DNA from 2 places in the Erythrobacter sp. Alg231-14 genome. Region 2 is predicted to be linked to the other one. Evidence: predicted binding sites of a transcription regulator. Region 2 holds the regulator's gene; the other holds the start of a gene.

Region 1 (3,335 bases), 260 kb from region 2:
GGGCGAGTGAGGAGCTATCAATGCCGCATATCAATGCGAACGGAATGTCGCTGTTTTACGACGATCATGGCAACCCAGAACACGAAGTGATCGTATTGGTTATGGGCCTTGGCGCTCAAATGACCATGTGGCCCCAGGATTTTGTCGATGCCTTGGTGGCAAAAGGGTATCGTGTCATTCGGTTCGACAATCGAGACATCGGACTTTCAGAGAAATTGGAAGGCGCACGTGCGCCGGGATTGGCATGGCAAGTGATCCGGAAACGGATCGGCTGGCCGGCTAAGGTTCCCTATTCCTTGCGCGATATGGCCGACGATGCGGCGGCGTTGATTGAGGTATTGGGCATTGGTCAGGCGCATGTCGTTGGCGCATCGATGGGCGGCATGATCGCGCAATTGATGGCCGTGAACCATGCGGACAAATTGCTGTCGCTGACATCTATCATGTCGACCACCGGCAATCCTAAACTGCCACAGGCCGATAAGGCCGCGATGGAGGTTTTGATCGCGCCCCTCAATTCAATGGATGAGGACAGCTTGGTGGAGCGCGGCATCGAAATTGCGCATCACATTGGCAGCCCCGGATATCGCCCCGACCCCGAAGCGTTGCGGGCGCGTGTGTTGAGCGGGGTTCAGCGCAGCGTCTATCCCGCCGGCCTTCCGCGACAGCTTGCAGCGATCATCGACGACGGTGATCGCACCGCCCGGTTAACCCGGATCACAACGCCGACTTTGGTGTTGCACGGCGAAGCGGACCCTCTGGTTAAGTTGGATGCGGGCAAGGCGACGGCGGAACACATTCCTGGCGCGAAATTGGTTACGATTCCGGGTTGGGGGCATGATCTACCGGTTGATTTGGTCAATCGGCTTGCCGATGAAATCACCTTGCATGCGAAGGCCGCTCGCGCGACCGCACCGGTCGCCGCTTAGTCCAACGCATCGCTTTGCGATGACAGATCGTTGTCGGGTTGGGCGGCGCGCATTTCTGTGCGTCGCCGGTCCAACATTGGATGTAAGATAGCCCACCACGCTGTGTTCCACACCGCGGATGCAATCCACGAATCGCGATCGGTGACATAGGGCACTTTCGGAATTGGTATTTGTGGCATCCAAGCTGCGATTGAGATCACAAACCAAATGGCTCCGGCCAAGGCGATTCGCCGTTCATGGCGATCGGCAAAGTGGATCGCTTTGCTTAACGCTGCTTCCACAACGGTTTTGAACATCGCCCGATCCTCCCATCCGATCACGCGCGCAACATAATTGCGGCAAATGAGACAAAAGATTCTCAGATTGATTCACATGATTCAATCACCAAATTTTTCTTCACAGATTCACTTTGGGGCTTGCGCAGGTGACGACTCAAGCTTTGACCACGCGTCGCGGTGGTGCAGTCGACTAACACACCGGCAATTTCAGCAGAAATAGGGTTAATCACCCGTTGACCGGATTCGACAGGTGATTCATGATCTAGTGGTTAGGTTCGGGATGAACCCCCAAATCGTTGTAATCGACCCCGTGCTCCAACGTGAACTGCGTGGCATGATCGGGGGAGGATTCACCGAAGAATTGGGCGGCAAACACCGAGTTGAGGAAGCATCGGCGGGCAAACTCGTAGGCCTTTTGGGCAAAATCGGGTGATAATCTGTCGATATAGGGATGCGGAACAGAATCGGAACACTGACGTTTTTCAGCTATAGAGAAACGAGAAACACGATTCGCGAAGCAGACCACGATGCAAAGAAGGCAAACGGGGCGACAATGGAATTCAAAGCGAGTGATGAAGTGTTGAGCGATTCTGGGACTGGCTCCGACACTGGGGAGGTCTCAACCTCAAACGAGAAGGCCGTAGCGATGGAAAAGTCTGACATGGGGAGCGAACAACTTATCGCGACCAAAGGCGCAGAGGCGCTGGGCAATGCCATGACAGCGGCTGCGAAAGAACAAGCGGCACCCGACAGCAAGAAAGTGAACGATCGTCGTTTCACGATCGAAACCGACGCGTCGCGCGATGCCAACCTCACCGAATTTGGTAAGGAAACGCTCGAGGATCGCTACCTCCTGCCAGGTGAATCCTATCAGGATTTGTTTGCTCGCGTTGCCGACGCTTATTCCGACGATCAAGATCACGCCCAACGCATCTATGATTACATCTCGCGCCTTTGGTTTATGCCAGCGACGCCGGTCCTTTCGAATGGCGGCACATCGCGCGGTCTCCCGATCAGCTGCTATCTCAATTCTGTCTCTGACAGTTTGAATGGCATTGTTGATACCTGGAACGAGAATGTCTGGTTGGCGTCAAAAGGCGGCGGCATTGGCACCTATTGGGGCAATGTTCGCGGTATTGGCGAACCTGTTGGCTTGAATGGCAAGACCAGCGGCATCATTCCGTTTGTGCGTGTAATGGATTCGCTGACATTGGCCATTTCGCAAGGATCGCTGCGTCGCGGTTCGGCCGCGTGTTATTTGGATGTGTCGCACCCAGAGATCGAAGAGTTCCTCGAAATCCGCAAACCGTCGGGTGACTTCAACCGCAAAGCGTTGAACTTGCATCACGGCGTATTGTTGACCGATGATTTCATGGAAGCGGTTCGCGATGGCGCCGAATTTGAGCTGAAATCGCCCAAGACTGGCGAAGTGCGCGGCAGTGTCGATGCGCGTTCGCTCTTCCAAAAATTGGTCGAGACGCGGCTTGCCACCGGTGAACCCTATATTGTGTTCAACGACACCGTGAACCGGATGATGCCAAAACATCACCGCGAATTGGGATTGAAGGTTTCAACCTCAAACCTGTGCAGCGAAATCACATTGCCGACCGGCATTGATCACCTTGGCAATGACCGCACAGCTGTGTGCTGCTTGTCCTCGCTAAACCTAGAAAAGTGGGATGAGTGGAACGGCGATAAGCAATTTATCGAGGACGTGATGCGTTTCCTCGACAATGTCCTTCAGGATTATATTGATCGTGCGCCTGACGAAATGGCGCGCGCGAAATATTCGGCAGAGCGGGAACGCTCGGTCGGATTGGGCGTGATGGGCTTCCACTCATTCCTGCAATCCAAAGGGTTGGGCTTTGAAAGCGCGATGGCGAAAGCGTTGAACCTGAAAATGTTCAAGCACATTCAGGCCAAAGCATCCGAAGCGTCGATGTTGCTCGCACAGGAACGTGGGCCGTGCCCCGATGCCGCCGATATGGGCGCGATGGAGCGGTTCAGTTGTAAGATGGCGATTGCGCCAACCGCGTCGATTTCGATCATTTGCGGCGGCACGTCTGCGTGTATCGAACCGATCCCGGCGAACATTTATACGCACAAAACGCTATCGGGCAGCTTCATC
Region 2 (3,335 bases):
GGCACATGGACATTGGTCGGCGAAAGCCGCGCTGGGTTGCCATTCGACGGCGCATTGAAGGATGGTCAGTGCGTTCGGATATCAACCGGCGCCCATGTCCCACCCAGTGGTATCAGCGTTCTGATCCAAGAAAACGCCCACGTTGATGGCGATACAATCTCCCTCGCCCCCGATGAGCAAGCACCCGAAGACGGTCGACACATCCGCAAAGCCGGGTTCGACTTCACCAAGGGTCAAACGATCTTGGGCAAAGGGACACGAATGGGCCCGGCGCAAATTGCCCTCGCTCTGTCTGCTGGCCACGACACCATCCTGCATCGCGAGAAGCCCTACACCTCTGTCTTAGACAGCGGTTCGGAGCTGACGCAATTCGCGGCAGATTGCCAACCGCATCAGATCCCGGCCAGCAATGGGGCGATGATCGCCGCCATGTTGCAACCCTTCACAGGGCTCGTCGAGAATCTAGGCCCCGTTCCAGACGATATGGATGCACTTGCCGCCGCATTGGACAAGGCTGACGGACACATACTGATCACGTCAGGGGGCGCATCCGTCGGCGATCACGATCTCATGCAGGCCGCATTGAAGGCGTGGGGCGCTGAGATCGATTTTTGGAAAGTCGGGATTAAACCCGGCAAGCCGTTGATGGTCGCGACGCGAGGGAAAGGGGATGAAAGGCAAGTCATACTGGGCTTACCGGGCAATCCTGTTTCCAGCTTTGTCACTGCATTCCTATTCGCTTTGCCTTTGGTGAAAGCGGCCATTGGCGACCCTGAGCCGTTGCCAAAGCCGACCTATGTGAAATCTGCCGAGGCACTGCCCGCGGTGGGAACCCGCAGAGAGTTCCTGCGCGGCGTGTGCGATGGCGCAACCGTCAAACGCGCGGCGTCGCAGGATTCGAGCGCCCTGCTCGCCCTGGCATCATCCAATTGCCTAATAGATCGACCCGCCGGGTCAGATGCGGTCGCGATCGGACAGCTTGTTCCCATCTTTCATCTTGAGAATGGCTGAATTGCGCGGTTTTACGCATTTCACCCGCTTGACTTAACTCCGTAAGTTGCCTAATTGTTCTGTATTCGTTCACCATATCGGTGCGCGATCAATGCTTCGAACGCATCGTTATTCTGGTCTGTGATCGGGCGATGCCTCTGGGGGTGACAGAGTTTGGCACCGGGTCTGTGTAATAAAACAGGCTGTGCGGTGCGCCTTAGGGAGTTTGCTGATGTTAACGGCAAAGCAACACGAATTGATCCGCTTCATTCAAGAGCGGTTGGAAGACACTGGCATCTCGCCAAGTTTCGAAGAAATGAAAGAGGCGCTCGATCTAAAGAGCAAATCGGGCGTTCACCGCTTAATCTCGGCTTTGGAAGAGCGTGGATTTATCCGACGTTTGCCAAACCGTGCCCGCGCTTTGGAAGTGATCAAACAACCCGAAGACGCGACCCCTGCACCACGAGCAAGCCAACCGGTAACGTTGGCGGCAAACGATGCGGTGCCTGCGGCGGTCCGTCCGAAAGTGGCAGCCCCCGAACCGGCGAACGACGTCATTGAAATTCCCCTTCATGGTCGCATCGCGGCCGGTGCTCCGATTGAGGCGTTGGAGGGACAAAGCTCTCTTCCTGTGCCTGCGGCATTGTTGGGACCGGGCGAACATTATGCGCTTGAGGTGTCGGGCGATTCCATGGTCGAAGCCGGTATTTTCGATGGTGACTTTGCGCTTGTTCGTCGCACCGACAATGCACGCGACGGAGAGATCGTCGTTGCGCTTGTTCGCGGCGAGGAAGCCACATTGAAATATCTGCACAAAGACAGCGGCATGGTCCGCCTTGATCCTGCGAATGCGGCTTATGACCCACAGGTCTACGGTGCAGAGGAAGTCCAAGTGCAAGGTAAGCTTGCCGGTCTGTTGCGACGCTACCATTAAGGGTTGGAGTTGAGCCGGGGACGATCGGCGTCACTGCACGTCAATCGTCCCCGCCCAACCACCATCCATGCTCGCCCTGCCCCGTGGCGACCGACGTGATCTCTTGATTGGCGAGGTCGATAGACAATCCGCCGCTTTGTTCCAGCATATTGCGGTCCGCTTTCAACCAACGCGGTGCACACGAATAGGGCAGATATCGATCAGCAACAACGATGTCCGCCCGCTCACACGCAGCGGCTAAAGCGCGTTCTTCCACCAATTCGCGATTGCGCGCGAGTAAGAGCGACCATTGTCGCCCTCCCCGATCCAGCGTGATGACGCAAAATTCGGTTGAACATTGTGCTCCTTCCCAATCCGCCATCGGCAAAGGATCGCTGGTAACACTCGACATTTCGAGCAGATTGTCGCGCGAATAGGATGATCTGCTGTCCCGCAAGGAAAGCAATCGGCGGCTGCCATCTTCATCCGTCATTGTGATACCGACATGGCGTCCTTCGCGTCCGATCAAAACATCTGGAATAGGCGTCATCATCAACATGCCGGTCGCGATCACCGCTGGTACAAAGCCAAGCAATCTTGCCCTTCCATTCCAAAGCGCGAGCCACAATCCGCCCAACACGAATAGGCCGATTGTTACCGTGCTCATTTGCGGCATCAATTTGACCGCACCGGGTTGCGCCGACGTGAAATGTGCAATGCCCAGCAACATGTTGAGTGATGCTTCCACCACCCACCAAAACGGTTTGCCCAACCCAATCAAATCAAACGCCAATGCAACAGCGATAAGAGGCATCGATATGAAGGTAACCAAGGGGATCGCGATGACATTGGCCAAAGCGCCGTAAAGCCCCGCGCGGTGAAAGTGGAACAGCACAACGGGCATCAACGCAATTTCAATCACCAACCCAGTCACGAACAACATAAAGATATTGCGACCGGTGCGATGGAACCACGGCTCCTCGCGCGGGGCGAGGAAGGCTTTCACTGGGCCGCTCGTATGCAAAGCGACAATCGCGAGAACGGCAGAGAAACTCATTTGGAAACTGGGCCCAACGACGCTTTCGGGCCATAACATCAGGACGAAGATCGCCGCGACTGCCACCATGCGCAGAGACAAAGCATCGCGCCCCATGGCCAGAGCGATAAGCACAAGCATTGCGGCCACACAGCTGCGCACGGTCGGCACTTGGGCCCCGGTCAATAGAGTGTATCCAATTCCCGCCAACGCACCCGCAGCGGCGGCCAAGACTGGCAATCGCACCCGCAAAGCAAGGCTGGGAAACAAAGCCAACAATTTGATCGCCACGAAATACACAGCCGCGATAACCGCGCTAACATGAAGCCCGCTAATCGCGAGCAAATGGGTTAGTCCGGCATCCCGCATGGCGTCTTCGTCGGCATCACCAATGGC

The links. The regulator LexA, encoded in region 2, represses DNA repair genes until DNA is damaged. The targets are predictions, from matches to a motif close to GTTCCNCNCTTGTTCT.
Region 1: BQ8290_RS10580 (ribonucleoside-diphosphate reductase subunit alpha) is a predicted target of LexA. The motif match lies at 1,663-1,678, and genes of this name have one in related genera.

The regions. Positions count from the first base shown of each region.
Region 1 is NZ_LT702999.1:2,209,856-2,213,190, forward strand. It holds gene BQ8290_RS10570 (alpha/beta fold hydrolase) at 21-929, shown strand; gene BQ8290_RS10575 (hypothetical protein) at 926-1,225, opposite strand; gene BQ8290_RS15185 (hypothetical protein) at 1,488-1,640, shown strand; gene BQ8290_RS10580 (ribonucleoside-diphosphate reductase subunit alpha) at 1,761-3,335, shown strand, end outside.
Region 2 is NZ_LT702999.1:2,473,682-2,477,016, reverse strand. It holds gene BQ8290_RS11820 (molybdopterin-binding protein) at 1-1,011, shown strand, start outside; gene lexA (transcriptional repressor LexA) at 1,223-1,924, shown strand; gene BQ8290_RS11810 (ComEC/Rec2 family competence protein) at 1,965-3,335, opposite strand, start outside.